Spartinivicinus marinus: one gene and its partner. The protein of the gene in region 2 interacts with the protein of the main gene of each other region in a pairwise test. Links are inferred from orthologs where the notes say so. Each region holds a gene or a part of one and is shown on either strand. Other genes may lie near its edges.

Region 1 (7,906 bases), 1.4 Mb from region 2 along the record:
CTGCTTTAGCCACTGCGCTGCAGTTTGATGATGATGTTTTAGCGGAGCCCTGGATAACCGGTGCTGAATTTACGGTTGCCATTTTAAATGAGCGGGCACTGCCACCTATTGAGTTAAAAACTGATCGAACATTTTATGACTATGAAGCCAAATATATTGCCAACGATACGCAATATATTTGTCCCTGTAATTTATCATCTAGAAAGCAACATGAACTGAAAAAACTGGCATTAGAGGCTTTTGAAAGTTTAGGGTGTAAAGGGTGGGGGCGTGTAGATGTTATGCAAGATCAGGCAGGTGATTTTTGGGTTTTAGAAGTAAACACTGTACCAGGTATGACTGATCATAGTTTGGTGCCAATGGCTGCTAAAGAGGATGGCTATAGTTTTTCGAAATTAGTGTTAGAAATCCTGGCTACAGCGCAAGCGCAATAGATTCATAGGCAATAATGATGTACCCTGTGCGGTTACGCGACAATAACGGTATAAATCGTAAACAAGCAAAACGTCGAGGAGCAAGTAAAAAAAAGCAAACGCAAAAAAAGTCAATAAAATGGAGCAGGTTGCTTGGGAGCTTTCTAAAATTATCTTTAGTGGCGTGTTTTATTGGTTTAGGTGTCTGGTGTTGGCCAAAACTGACTGATTATTTTAACCAGCCAGTAAAACGGGTACAGGTTGAAGGTCAGTTTGCTGCATTACAAAAGGCAAGTGTACAACAACTAGTAGAGCCCTACCTAAGTAGTCGTTTTTTTAATATTGACTTAATTGGTTTGCAAACAGATTTAGAGAAAATACCTTGGATTGAGACTGTGGCTTTACGACGAGTGTGGCCAGATCAAATTCAGGTAAAAATAGTTGAACATATAGCAGTTGCACGCTGGAATGATGATGAGCTGTTAAGTAACAAAGGAAACCGGTTTAAGCCTGAAAAGTTGACAGGGTTAAAAAGCTTACCAAAGTTAACAGGGCCTGTCGGAACAGAACAGCAGGTTATGGCTCAATATCATAAAATAGCGCAACTTATTCGGCCATTAGGGATGTCAATTAAACAGCTAAATGTCAGCTCAAGAGGGGCCCTGGTATTTGTAACGGATCATTTTCGTGTGTTGGTTGGCAGGGATGATGTGGTTAAGAAAATACAGCGATTTGTTAAAGTTTACAAAGCGCAGCTAGTAGGAAAAAAGGAGCTGATTAAATCAGTTGATGTACGTTATAGCAGCGGCGTAGCAGTGATGTGGAAAACTAGTGAGTTAAAAAGCTAATGCTATTACAGGCAACCAGTGATTTGAAAAGCAGTAATCTGGAATGCTGCTGCAAGGAAAAGAGTTGCAAGGGTATAAACAAGTATGGGGTGTAAATTTTATATACCAATCGCGTATAGATAAGACGGCGCAAAGGTATTACTTCACTTGAAGTGTAATGGGTAGGAAGGTTTTCGAATGGCAACGTCTCAAGACGGAAAAATGATAGTCGGTCTAGACATTGGTACATCTAAAGTGGTCGCTATAGTAGGTGAAGTGGCTGATGATGGTACGTTGAAAGTGGTCGGCATTGGTGCTCATCCATCTCGTGGGCTGAAAAAAGGCGTTGTTGTAAATATCGAGTCTACTGTTCAGTCCATTCAGCGAGCGATAGAAGAAGCTGAATTAATGGCTGGCTGTCAGATTCACTCGGTATATGCAGGTATCGCTGGTAGTCACATTAGTAGTTTGAATTCCCATGGTATTGTGGCCATTCGAGATCGAGAAGTATCCCCAGCTGATGTCGATCGGGTTATTGATGCGGCTCAGGCGGTTGCTATTCCTGCGGATCAGAAAATTCTACATATCTTGCCTCAAGAATATGTAGTGGATACCCAGGAAGGTGTTAAAGAACCTCTGGGAATGTCAGGCGTTCGGCTGGAAGCAAAAGTTCATCTGGTTACCTGCGCAGTGAATGCAGCACAAAATATTGAAAAATGTGTCAAGCGCTGCAATTTAGAGGTAGAAGATATTATTTTGGAACAGCTGGCTTCTAGTTACTCAGTGCTAACTGAAGATGAAAAAGAGCTAGGGGTTTGTCTGGTAGATATTGGTGGAGGAACCACAGATATTGCCGTATTTACTAGTGGCTCGATTCGGCATACTGAAGTAATCCCTATTGCTGGTGACCAAGTAACGAATGACATCGCGATGGCGCTTCGCACGCCTACTCAGCATGCGGAAGAAATTAAAATTAAATACGCTTGTGCACTTACTCAGTTAGCAAGGGCAGAAGAGTTAATAAAAGTACCTAGTGTGGGTGACCGCCCACCACGGGATTTATCAAGACAAGCACTGGCAGAAGTGGTTGAGCCCCGTTACGAAGAATTATTTACCCTAGTGCAAGGGGCGCTTAGACGTAGTGGTTTTGAAGAGCTGATTCCTGCTGGCATCGTTTTGACTGGCGGTACTGCCAAAATGGAGGGTGTTGTGGAGTTGGCTGAAGAAATTTTTCATATGCCCGTTAGGTTAGGCATGCCTACGGATATTAAAGGACTTTCTGATGTGGTAAAAAATCCTATCTTCTCGACAGGTGTCGGGTTGTTACATTATGGGTTACAGCATCAAAAAGAAGGTAGTGTTGCCATGCCTGTAAGATCTGCCGCTAAAGTAAATATCTTTAGCCGGATGAAACATTGGTTTCAAGGAAACTTTTAACAGGAGTAACGATAAATAATACAAATTAAATTGAATAGTAGTAGATAGTTGAGAGAAAGGAGAGGGTTATGTTTGAGTTGGTTGATAATGTGCCGCAAAACGCGGTCATTAAAGTTGTCGGTGTGGGCGGCGGAGGTGGCAATGCTGTCAACCACATGTTAAATAAGCACGTCGATGGTGTTGATTTTATCTGTGCGAATACAGATGCACAAGCGTTAAAAAACTTGGCGGCAAAAACGGTTCTGCAATTAGGAACTGGTGTGACTAAAGGATTGGGTGCAGGCGCTAATCCTGACGTTGGCCGTGAAGCGGCACTTGAAGATCGCGAGCGCATTGAAGAAGTGCTAAATGGCGCTGATATGGTATTTATCACAGCCGGTATGGGTGGTGGTACAGGTACAGGTGCAGCTCCAGTTGTTGCGCAAGTTGCTAAAGAAATGGGTATTTTAACCGTGGCAGTCGTCACTAGGCCATTCCCTTTTGAAGGACGTAAGCGGATGATTGTGGCTGATGAAGGGATCAAAGAATTAGCAGAAAATGTTGATTCTTTAATCACAATCCCTAATGAAAAATTGCTACCTGTGTTAGGAAAAGATGCCAGTTTATTATCAGCATTTAGTGCGGCAAATGATGTATTACTTGGTGCAGTGCAAGGTATTGCTGATCTAATTATTCGTCCGGGAATGATTAACGTTGATTTTGCAGATGTACGCACAGTAATGTCTGAAATGGGCATGGCAATGATGGGAACAGGTTCTGCGACAGGTTCTAATCGAGCAGTAGAAGCAGCTGAAGTGGCAATTCGCAGCCCACTTTTAGAGGATGTAAATTTACACGGCGCTCGTGGAATACTGGTTAATATTACAGCAGGATTAGATCTTTCTTTGGGCGAGTTCTCAGAAGTGGGTAATACTGTAGAGCAGTTTGCTTCAGAAAATGCTACCGTAGTGGTTGGCACCGTAATTGACCCTGATATGTCTGATGAGTTACGAGTCACCGTGGTAGCAACAGGGTTAGGGGCGAATGATGCAGCAGATGCACCTGTTAAAGTAGTCGATAATACCAAAAGCGATGGTACTTTAGACTACAATAAATTAGATCGCCCTACAGTCATGAGAAAACAAGCTGCCGCCGGAACAGGCAACCAAGTTGTCCAGCCGGAACGGACTCGTAGTACAGACAATATGGATTACTTGGATATACCTGCATTTTTAAGAAGGCAAGCTGACTAGGGTATTAAAAAAGTTCACTTACCATTTGTGTAATGTGCAGCTTTTGATACAATCGCCGGTCAATTGTTTGCCTTCTGGCAGGATTTGATCAAGACGGCGTACATATATGATTAGACAAAGAACTTTAAAAAACATTATCCGTGCTACGGGAGTAGGTCTACATTCGGGAGAAAAAGTCTACTTGACATTGAAGCCAGCTCCTGTAGATACGGGAATCGTTTTTTGTCGGACAGACTTAGATCCGGTTGTAGAAATACCCGCAAAAGCAAGCTTTGTTGGTGACACTACTTTATGTACATCATTAATGAATAATGATGGCATTAGAGTAGACACTGTTGAGCATTTGCTTTCAGCAATGGCAGGCCTCGGCATTGACAATGCCTATGTAGAAGTAAGCTCCCATGAAGTACCTATCATGGATGGCAGTGCAGGGCCTTTTGTTTTCTTAATTCAATCTGCAGGGATTGAAGAGCAAAACACAGCAAAGAAGTTTATTCGAATTAAAAAAGAGGTTACCTATAAAGAGGGTGACAAGGTAGCAACCTTCTTACCTTTTGATGGCTTTAAAGTGACCTTTACGATTGATTTTGACCACCCTGTCTTTAAAGGCAATATCCAAACAGCTTCTGTTGATTTTTCCAGCACCTCCTTCGTGAAAGAAGTCAGTCGCGCAAGAACTTTTGGTTTTATGCGAGATATTGAATATCTCCGGTCTAAAAACTTAGCGCTTGGTGGTAGTGTTGACAATGCCATAGTTGTTGATGACTATCGGATACTGAATGAAGATGGTTTGCGTTATGATGACGAGTTTGTCAGACATAAAATGCTTGATGCCATTGGTGATTTGTACTTACTAGGTAATAGCTTAATTGGTGAGTACCGTGCGGTTAAATCTGGGCATGCTTTAAATAATAAAGTATTACGTGCCTTAATTGCACAAGAAGATGCGTGGGAAGTAGTTACATTTGAAGATCCTGCTGAAGCTCCTATCTCATACATGCGGCCAGTAGCTGCAGTATAAATCTTATTAGGTAAATAATGGGCTTGTTGCTTTCACACATTAAAAATGTGTACTTGAAGGCTATAGAGCAGGAAATCGCCCGTTGATATGCAGTAGACAACACAGGTAGATATGTACTGTACTGATATAAATTTATATATTGGAAGTACTAATCTATTTGTATGTTGTTGACTAAGATAGGCAAGATTATTGTATTATAAAAGCTATGTAAGGGTAAATACTTATTGTATTATAAGCATGTGAATATTTTGCTACATAGGATTACAAAATAGGGTTACGAAAGTCTGAGTTAAATAAATCATGCTTTTGGCATAGTATTAAGTATATAAGTGGTATTTAGAGCAGCTTAATTCTTGCCCAAGACTTAATAATGCTAAAAAGATAAAATAGCTGATGGTTAAAACTAGAATAACCATGAGTGAGTAAAGCGGCAAATATTTGCCAGTTCGTGTGCAAGACTACGCTCTATTGAAGGCTGATAAAGCCTAAAACTGTTAGTCTTGTCATACGGCTAACATACATATAGATGTAACTTTGGGGGTTAAAGACTGCAAGTAATAGACAGTTGATGCTGCTTTAAATAAATAGCTATGATTGCTTGTAGCGAATTCAACTTATTGATGTACTTGTCTTGTAGTCAGGCGGTAAGAGCTTGAGTAGTTCTGTCTCTTAAGTGAATTATTGTCTAAGGTGGCTTTTGCTAGAGGTACGCAATCCCCGTGAAATAAAAGTGCAAGTGAATGAATATTATTATTGTCCGACGAAAGCTAGATAGATCGCGAACATTTCATATTGGCCCCTTTGGCCTTACATTTCTTGTGCTTGCTCTACTCATCGCTCTTATTAGTCTCTCTATCTGGGGTACCTATACCTACCTGACCCCTCTTTCAGCCAAATCCCTTAGTAATCAAACTACCCAACATTGGCAAGGAGAAATAACCAGCCAACGACGTGAACTTAGTGCGCTTAAGGATCAAGCTACTGCAGAGCTGGATGCATTAGCATTACGAGTATCTGAGTTACAAAGTCGACTCGTCAGGTTAGATGCATTGGGTGAGCGTCTTACTCAAATTGCTGACCTTGATAATGGTGAATTTGATTTTAGTGAGCCTCCTGGATTAGGTGGCCCTGAGTCCAATGATATCGATGAAACATTTAAGCCCCCTCAATTTATTGATCTGATAGATCAGCTGATCAAACAAATCGACAACCGAGAAGCACAATTAGAGCTATTAGGTGATTTAATTACTTCGCGAAAAATAAAGAGCGATGTGTTAATAGCAGGTAGCCCGATTAGGAAAGGCTGGCTATCTTCTCGATTTGGTCGGCGAACAGATCCCATCAATGGGCGTTATGCCTGGCACAAAGGTATTGATTTTGCTGGTAAATATGGGTCCGGCATTTTTTCTGTAGGGTCTGGAGTAATCACTTGGGCTGGCTCGCGGGGTGGCTATGGTAATATGGTTGAAGTGAACCATGGCAATGGTTTTGTTACCCGTTATGCTCATAACAGTAAAGTCTTAGTTAAAGTAGGTGACTTAGTTAAAAAAGGGCAAAGAATTGCTTTAATGGGCAGCAGTGGGCGAGCAACAGGTCCACATGTTCATTTTGAAGTGTATAAAGACGGAAAAGCTGTTAACCCCGCCAGATACATTTCCCGTGCAAATGGATAAACCAATAAGCACTTTGAGTAGTTTCTCTTAAAAGCTGTGGTAATGCTTTCTTGTCTAAAGTAAATAGCGTTACAATCCAGCTACTTTTTCTAAGTTTATTTTATAAAATCAGCCGAGCATTTGAGATGCTGCCTGGTATTAATCTTGTGGATACAATAAGTAAACGATTATGTTAGCGCCTTTAGTTCGAAAAGTCTTTGGTAGTAAAAATGACCGCCAGTTACGCCGGATGCGTAAAGTAGTGAAAGCAGTGAATGCTCTAGAGGAGTCATTGAGTAAACTGTCAGATGAGCAATTAAAGGCTAAAACTGATGAGTTTCGTGGTCGAGTCAAAAAAGGTGAGAGTTTAGACAGCTTATTACCCGAAGCTTTTGCTGTCGTGCGTGAAGCTGGTAAGCGCGTGATGGGAATGCGCCATTTCGATGTTCAATTAATCGGTGGTATGACACTTCACGAAGGTCGTATAGCTGAAATGCGCACGGGTGAGGGTAAAACATTAGTAGCAACCTTGCCAGCCTATCTTAATGGCTTGTCTGGCAAGGGTGTCCATGTTGTAACGGTTAACGATTACTTAGCTAGTCGTGATGCAAACTGGATGCGTCCATTATATGAATTTCTTGGTTTAACGGTTGGTGTGGTGACATCAGGCCAAGATCCAGAATCAAAAAAAGCAGCTTATCAGTCGGATATTACTTACGGAACGAATAACGAATTTGGCTTTGACTATTTGCGGGATAATATGGCATTTAGCCTGGAAGATAAATCCCAGCGCCCACTTAACTATGCCATCGTGGATGAAGTAGACTCAATTCTGATTGATGAAGCCAGAACCCCTTTGATTATTTCTGGTGCTGCTGAAGACAGCTCTGAGCTTTATACTGTTATAAATAAACTTATTCCTAAACTACAAAAGCAGGAAGAGGCTGTTGAAGGTCACTTTACTTTAGATGAGAAAACTCGACAGGTTGAGCTAAATGAGGATGGTCATCAGTTTATAGAAGAGCTGCTGGCTGAAAAGGGAATGTTGGGTGAAGGTGAAAGCCTCTATGCACCGAACAATCTAAATCTGCTCCACCATGTTTATGCTGCCTTAAAAGCCCACCAAATCTTTCATAAAAATATTGACTACATTATTCAAAATGGTCAGGTGCTGTTAGTTGACGAGCATACTGGCCGGACCATGCCTGGTAGGAGGCTTTCTGAAGGCCTACACCAAGCTTTAGAGGCAAAAGAAGGTCTGCAAATTCAAAGCGAAAGCCAGACCCTGGCATCAACCACTTTCCAAAACTACTTCCGCTTGTAT
Region 2 (7,899 bases):
CCTGTTGGTGGTGGTGGTTTAATTGCAGGTATTGCTGCTTATGTAAAATATTTGCGCCCAGAAACCCAAATTATTGGGGTGGAGTATGAAGAGTCTGCTTGTCTTAAAGCTGCTCTGGAAGCTGGGGAAAGAGTTGTTTTACCTCAAGTGGGTATTTTTGCTGATGGTGTTGCAGTTGCTCAAATCGGGCAGGAAACATTTGAAGTATGTAAGCATTACGTTGATGAAGTGATTACGGTGACTGCTGACGAAATCTGTGCCGCAATTAAAGACATCTACGATGATACCCGTTCGATCACGGAACCTGCTGGTGCTCTAGGTATTGCAGGCATTAAAAAGTATGTAGAACGCAAACAAATTAACGGGCAAACCTTATTAGCTATTGATAGCGGTGCCAATGTTAACTTTGATCGGCTACGCTATATCTCTGAGCGTGCAGAACTAGGAGAGCGCCGTGAAGCAATCATTGCAGTAACAATTCCAGAAAAACCCGGTAGTTTCAAAACGTTTTGCCAAACCTTAGGCAAGCGAAATATCACTGAATTTAACTATCGCTATTACGATAATAAACAGGCACATATTTTTGTTGGCGTGCAAACCAAGCCCGATACTGATACCAAAGAGCAGCTCGTTCAACAGTTGCAGGATGCAGGCTACCCTGTTGTTGATTTAAGTGATAATGAAATGGCAAAACTACATATTCGTCATATGGTTGGCGGCCATGCAGAAGCCGTAAAAGACGAAGTAGTTTATCGATTTGAGTTTCCTGAGCGGCCTGGCGCACTACTTAACTTTTTAAACAAGCTAGGGCAACGCTGGAATATTTCCATGTTCCATTACCGCAACCATGGAGCTGCTTATGGCAGGGTAGTGGTTGGTCTGCAAGTACCCAGCAATGACCGCGAAAAAGTGCCTGCGTTTTTAACTGATATTGGCTATCACTACTGGGAAGAATCTGAAAACCCTGCTTATCAGCTGTTTTTATCAAATCAGTAGTTTTTATAGATAGTTAAAAGTGAAGATTTTTATGGACTATTAGCGAGTAAGGGTTAGTGGTGGTTTTTCATCCTGGTGCGAGCAGGTGCGATTACGTCCTTGCTTTTTAGCCTGCATAAGCGCTGCTTCTGCTTGTCTCAATAATTCGTGACTACTGCTACCTGGTTGCGGGGTACAAGATGCTAAACCAATGCTTAAGGTAATATAGGTCGAAACATCTGAAAGGGGATGGCTAATGTAAGCATCCCCAATATTATGATGAATTCGGCGCGCAATTTCCTGAGCGCCTCGTAAATCAGTTTCAGGCAAAATTGCGGCAAACTCACCGCCACCATATCGAGCCAGTAAATCAGTACTACGAGTAATTGAACGCTTAAGAATACTCGCAATATCCTTCAAACAAATATCTCCTTGCTGATGCCCTTGGCTGTCATTATATTTTTTAAATCTATCTAAATCTGTCATCATGAGAGCAATAGGTTCATTTTGTCGAATGGCTCGGCTCCACTCCTCCTCAAGACAATTATCAAAATGCTTGCGATTAAATAGTCCGGTTAACGAGTCCCGAGTGGCTAAATTAATTAAGCGTTGCTCCATCTCTTTATTTGCAGTGACATCATGAGCCACAATTATTAAGTATTTTTTATGATGATGGTTAACCATGCGAGTTGTTATTTCTACCTGTAAAGCGCCGCCATCTTTTTTTATTACTTCCATTTGATAGATATTTGAGGTGAGTTTTCGTCGAGAGCTCATCGCTTTCTTTATTACTCGGTCCATTTTTTCAGCAATAAGCGTTCCTTCCTCGAGTGCTGCAACAAACTCTTCTTCTGTATAACCTAATGAAGCATAAGTGGACGTATTATAATAAAGCAGGTCTCTTGTTTCAGGGTCTACCACCATCAGTGCATCACGCGACTGATTAATCAGATCAAAAAACAGTTCAAGCTGAGTATTACTTTCCTTGAGTGTTTTTTCTGTTTCATTGCTCCTTGCAACTTCCTCCTTTAAACTGCTAATCGCTTGCTCAGCCGTACGGTCATCTAAATAAGAGCGACGCAATAGCACGATGCTGGTGCAAATCATCATGGTAAAAATAAAGCCTGAAAATAACACAACGGTTGGAAGCAATGATCGACTGCGGCTTACCAGTTCTGCACTAGGGTACGCTTGTACAACCCAAGGAGAGTGCTGATTAGGGTTAATCGTATGTTCAGCTGCTGGTTTACCAAAAAAGCCGCTGGGTTTTAGCACAGTAGATGAGAAATAAATAACCTTATTCCTTTCTCTAATCTCAAAATAAAATCCCTTATAAATAGGCAGCTGAGTGATACTTTCAACTAATGCTTTAACCCGAAATACTGCCACAATATAGCCATGAAAGCGGCCAGTTAAATCAAAGATAGGCGTATAATTAATAAAACCCTCCCCTCCCTGTTTCAACTGAATAACTTGAGTAATCACACTGGTTTTACTGCTAAAGGCGCGACGTAAATGCACTACGGCCGGATTATCAGCGGGCACTCGAAAATTCAATGCCTGTTCATTGCCTTCATAAGGGACCAACCAACGAATTTGGTAATCGGAGTCCATCCATTCTATCGCTTGAAACTCTGGGAAATCCTTCAGCAGTTGATTTGCATCAGCCATCCAGGTCGTCTTATCCATATCACCCTGGTGTGACCAGCGGGCAGCCATTCGCTCAACAGCTTTGCGTTGAGTATTCAAAATAGACGATATTCCATTCCCCAACTGCTGTGCAGTATGTTGTGCATGATGCGTTAAAAACCGTAAATCTTTTTTCTCCATGATTAAGGCAAATAACGTTGAGATAATGACCAGCACAATCGCCAAATAACCAGCAATCCACTGCGGTATTTTATCCTGAACGGTAGCCTGCCAGTTGGTGAAGGCTGCCAGTAAGCACAGTCCTATTGTTATTAGAGCAATATTGATCAGCAGACTGAAGCTTAGAATTTGAGCAAAACCATAGCTATCTGGCAGCTTTAGCGCCATCGCGATTAGCCCTGATGCACCAAAAATTAAGGGTATAGCAGCCAAACCACATTTATATAAGTGTGAGTTGCTAAAAAGAGGTAGTTTATCTGGTTTGATTAGGCATAACGCTGCACACACCAGGCTAACCGTGACACTGCCAGGTATCGCTATAACCTCATGATCATCCCCATCCAATGTTAATAGCTCATTCTCAACATAAAACTGTTGAATAGAAATGCCTTCAAATAGCGAGAACAATGCAGAAACAATAGCCACACAAGCGATGCCAATTGCCAGCCAGGCATTATGGAGACGGGCTACCATACCTATCCCTAGTAACATCAAACTGATAGCCACAGGTTGAGAAATTTCAGATACAAAAAGATAAACGCTGATGAGGGATACTAATAAGCCACCACCAACATTAATCCACTTAACTAAACTCGATTCTGTTGTAGGGGATAACACAGCTGCCCTTTCCTGCTCCATATTTCAAGCATAGTCACAACCGATTTAGTTGGCTAGAGCTTAATATACAGGCTTGTTATCCACTATTTTACTATTAATCAACTGATTGGCGAACTCATGTTATATGCATAAAACTGGTAAACGTCTTCAAAGTCATTTATTTTCTGGCAAGGTACTTTTTTGTAGTCATTGTGGACTGGTACCAAGAAAAACCAATGTCACCAGTGAAACAGTTATTACTTTATTAAACTCACCGACCAGGCACCATAGCTAAAATTTCATTCCACTGTTTTTCAGCTACTGGCATGATTGATAAGCGACTACCTCTTTGTACAAGTGGTAAATCCTTTAACAGAGGATTTTCCTTTAAGTGCTGCAACGAAACCAAGTGTGTGAACTTTTCTACAAACCGGATATCTACCATAAACCAGCGAGGATTATCGACTGTACTTTTTGGGTCAAAATAAGCGGAGTCCGGATCAAGTGCCGTATGATCTGGGTAAGCTTCTTTGACGACTTTCGCTATTCCTGCAATTCCAGTGTTTTTGCAACTGGAGTGATAAAAAAACACCAAATCCCCTTTGTGCATTTGATCACGCATCATATTTCTCGCCTGATAATTTCTTACCCCATCCCAGTGCTCTGTTTGATTAGGGCAATTGGCAAGATCGTCTATACTGAAAACACCGGGTTCAGACTTCATTAACCAGTAATTTGGCATGTAAGAAATATTCCTTGCGTTTTATATGCTAATTGGTTTTACTTCACACATATTTTAAACTGTGGCTATAGTCACGTTCATTCAATTAACTAATGAGTACAATTAAACCACAATGCTCATACGGCACATGTGAAGTACTTAGTCAGTGACTTACTTAGAGATCAATGTACTTCGTAGTCAAAGTACTTAGTAACTCAGGCCATTGGTGACTAGCAAACAACTAATACAAATAAGCGATAAATTTGCTACATAGACAATTGTTACATACATGGACCACAAAACAAGTAGCAATTTGCTCACCACAGTTTACTAGAACGTGTGTAGTAACACCGCTGAGAAAGATTAAAAGTCTCAGTGTGGCAATAAAAGAGCTTGTGACTGTCTTGCATACTGCAAAGACCACTTGGGGAAATTTAGTAATTAACTGAAAAACCAGCAGGGTTAGTGGAAATGACACAAAAAAACAAACCTGATTTTATGCTGGTGTTAGTTTTTATTTTTGGCTTGGGGGTGCTAACCACAGGTTTTGCTCAAATGACTTTGTCAAAAAGTTCAGCTGAGCTCGCCACCGTTACAAATAATGCTACACCAACAGTAAACCAATCAAACACCAAAACACAACGCACACTATAAATAGGTATACTCAAATAAATCCAGAGTACATAATTGCTTACTAGCAAGTCATTTAGCACTCCGACACCACTACATTGTTGTCTAGTGGTACACTTGCCTGCTAGCCATACCTTACCTAGCTATATAGTAATTACTATCGCTGGCAATTCCTGCCAGCGGAATATCCCAGCTAGCAGTGGGTAGTTTATCCACTTGTTGGCACTCATGGGCCAAACCTACCAAATTAGGGCGAGGCTTCAATGGATTTTTCACAATAAATTCAAAGGTTCTGTCATAAAAACCTCCCCCCATTCCTAAACGGCCTCCATATTGATCAAAGCCTACCAACGGCAACAATACTAAGTCCATCGCCCAAGCAGACTTTAGACGCTCAGTTCGTACAGTTGGTTCCAATATATTAAAGCGGTTAGGTGCTAGTTTTGTCTTCGGCCTATAACGAAGAAACCACAATCGATTATGATAAATAGGATGCAACACGGGTAAATAACAGTGTTTATTCATTTCCCAAGCTGCTTCAATTATTTTCAGGGGATTAATTTCACCATCATTCGCTAAATATACTGCTATATGTTTAGCCTTCAGAAATTCTGGTCTATTTAATAAAACTTTAAGTAGTCGCTGGCTAGCTAACTGTTGTTGCTGAAAAGTAAGTGCCTGACGAGCTTGACGCAACTGAGCTCTCAACTGTGTTCGTGACATAGGGTTTTGGACGTCTGATGAGTCCTCTAGCTGATTACAATCTAGCACCAGGATTTCTTTATCTGTTGTCTGGTTTTTAGTTATTATTAGCCGGTGTTGTTAGTGGAGGATAAACTACTGGAGTTAAAACCGCCCCCCAATCCGCCGCTGTCAATTGGGCCCTTGAACCCTAGGTTCAAGGTGGTGGCTGCTGAGATGTTTTGGGCTTTCCGCCTATAGCGGACTTGCACGCCGACACCTGCAAGGAGCCTCCAGTTCCTAAATTATCGGCTCAGGGACATTCATGACTGGCCAACAGAGCAGGGAGCTTGATTTCATTATATCGATTTGAGTTAGATTGTCGCCCCTTTTTTTATGAAAATTTCTAATCAAAAGCAGGCGTATCACCATCTGTTAATACTTGTTCGACTTTATCCAGCAAGGACTGCAACTGTGCTTGGGTATCTTCTTCTGCTAGCTGCCGCTGCTGGGCTAGCTGTAATAGTTCATGAGCAATATTCAATGCTGCCATGACAGCAATCCGCTCCAATCCAACCACAGCACCTCTTTCCCGAATCTCTCGCATTTTGTTATCTAGGTACTGGGCTGCATCAACCAGAGCACGCTGCTCTTCAGGTTTACAACTTACCCGATACCCTTTATCTAAAATATTAACTGTTGCTGTTTGTGTTGTTGTGTCACTCATGATTCTTGTTCCAGCGTTCTTAACCGAGTGATCATCGCCTCAACCTTAGTGCGGGCAATTTCATTTTTTTCTATCAAATATACCCGCTCTTCACGCCACTGCTGTTCATTGGCACGAAGCTGAGCATTTTCCTGTTTTAATTGTTCGCACAAGGCGACCAACTGTTCAATTTTATTTGCAAGCTGCTGAAATAAGTGATGATCCATTTTAAACGACTAAGGTATCAGGGTATAAGGCTTGCGATTACTATAGTGGGCCGTTCTGTCAGGGTCAATCCAACACCAGCTATTTCAACGCCTTCCTTTTAATATTAGGTTTTAAAATTACTCTTTATATCAGTAATCGCTTCACTCTTAAGGTGTACAGTAGTTTGCAATACCCTCAAATGTTAGGATAGAGACAAACTAAACATCTAGGTAGAATTGCAATGACAAATGCAGCTCAAACTTCTTCAGCAACTATTAGCTTTGATGATGTTGCTAACCTGTTTGTTTCATTGGAGCTGTTTGCCTCTCCAGCTGAATTACATGGTTTGTTAACAGGTATGCTAGCAGGTGGCCTGAAGTTATCAGCCGATAGCTGGCTTTGCCAAGTTCAACAACTGTTGGATATTGAAGAAGTGTTGCCTGATCAGGCTAAGGTTTTGCTAGTTTCCTTATATCAGCAAACAGAGGAGCAGTTGGCTGACCCTGAATACGGCTTTCGTTTGTTACTGCCAGATGACAACGCTGAATTGGAAAGTCGTCTGAAAGAACTCTCTAACTGGACTCATAGTTTTTTAGCTGGGTTTGGTTTATCTGGCCAGCAACAAGCCCAACTATCTACTGATGTAAAAGACATTCTTTTAGACTTTACTGAAATTTCACAAGTACAAAGTGAAGACATAGAAGAAGCAGACTCTAATGAAATGGACTGGCACCAGGTCACTGAATATGTCCGTATTAACGCAATACTGGTGTTTAGTGAGTGTGGCCCAAAAGGCTCTACTGAAAAAAGTGACAACCAGCTTCACTAGTTTGAATATACTAATTAGGGGTTAAACATAATAATGAAACAGCTACCCACTTCAGAATACAAACAACGTCGCTCCAATTTAATGGCAGAAATGGACGACAACAGTATTGCAATAATACCTTCAGCCCCCATCCAAATCCGCAATAGAGATGTTGATTACCCTTATCGACAAGACAGTGATTTTTATTATTTGTCAGGTTTTCCTGAACCTGAAGCGGTGCTAGTACTTATTCCAGGGCGTAGCCATGGCGAAGCCATTTTATTTTGCCGAGAAAAAGATCCAGAAAAAGAATTATGGGAAGGCTTACGAGCAGGCCAAGAAGGTGCTTGTGAAAAATACGGCTTTGATGATGCCTTTCCAGTCAGCGATATTGATGAAATATTACCAGGGCTAATTGAAGGCAAGTCTCGTGTTTATTATGAAATAGGCACCAATGAGATTTTTGACCGCCGAATGATGAGCTGGATTAATTCCATCAAAGCCAAAACTAAACAGGGGGCAGTTCCACCAGGCGAGTTTGTTGCACTTGACCATATTCTGCATGAAATGCGTATTTTTAAGAGTAAAGCAGAAATAGCGCTTATGAAAAAGGCAGCGGAAATTTCTGCCAATGCCCACTTAAGAGCTATGAAGGCCTGCCAACCTGGCTGTTATGAATATCAACTCGAAGCAGAGCTACTGCAT

Evidence for each region.
Region 1: the proteins of OQE68_RS13100 (region 2) and ftsZ interact in binary tests that used the Bacillus subtilis proteins (3 or more experiments, as listed by UniProt). The link is inferred for Spartinivicinus marinus from one-to-one orthologs.

What each region holds. Positions count from the first base shown.
Region 1 is NZ_JAPJZK010000001.1:4,269,543-4,277,448, forward strand. Bases 1,879-4,827 are described here. They hold ftsZ (cell division protein FtsZ), read left to right. Parts: upstream 1,879-2,745; coding sequence 2,746-3,909; downstream 3,910-4,827. Other genes in these bases: ftsA (cell division protein FtsA), read left to right, coding at 1,879-2,677; lpxC (UDP-3-O-acyl-N-acetylglucosamine deacetylase), read left to right, coding at 4,016-4,827. Also shown: OQE68_RS19150 (D-alanine--D-alanine ligase), read left to right, coding at 1-434; OQE68_RS19155 (cell division protein FtsQ/DivIB), read left to right, coding at 449-1,261; more of ftsA, read left to right, coding at 1,439-1,878; more of lpxC, read left to right, coding at 4,828-4,930; OQE68_RS19175 (M23 family metallopeptidase), read left to right, coding at 5,671-6,603; preprotein translocase subunit SecA, read left to right, coding at 6,773-7,906. UniProt on the Bacillus subtilis protein: Essential cell division protein that forms a contractile ring structure (Z ring) at the future cell division site. The regulation of the ring assembly controls the timing and the location of cell division.
Region 2 is NZ_JAPJZK010000001.1:2,908,609-2,916,507, reverse strand. The notes cover bases 4,541-7,482. They hold OQE68_RS13100 (cell division protein ZapA), read right to left. Parts: upstream 6,201-7,482; coding sequence 5,880-6,200; downstream 4,541-5,879. Other genes in these bases: pepP (Xaa-Pro aminopeptidase), read left to right, coding at 7,249-7,482; OQE68_RS13090 (UPF0149 family protein), read left to right, coding at 6,628-7,215; OQE68_RS13095 (TIGR02449 family protein), read right to left, coding at 6,197-6,406; OQE68_RS13110 (5-formyltetrahydrofolate cyclo-ligase), read right to left, coding at 4,928-5,563; OQE68_RS13115 (hypothetical protein), read left to right, coding at 4,634-4,816. Also shown: ilvA (threonine ammonia-lyase, biosynthetic), read left to right, coding at 1-996; OQE68_RS13125 (sensor domain-containing diguanylate cyclase), read right to left, coding at 1,036-3,483; OQE68_RS13120 (EVE domain-containing protein), read right to left, coding at 3,713-4,183; more of pepP, read left to right, coding at 7,483-7,899. UniProt on the Bacillus subtilis protein: Activator of cell division through the inhibition of FtsZ GTPase activity, therefore promoting FtsZ assembly into bundles of protofilaments necessary for the formation of the division Z ring.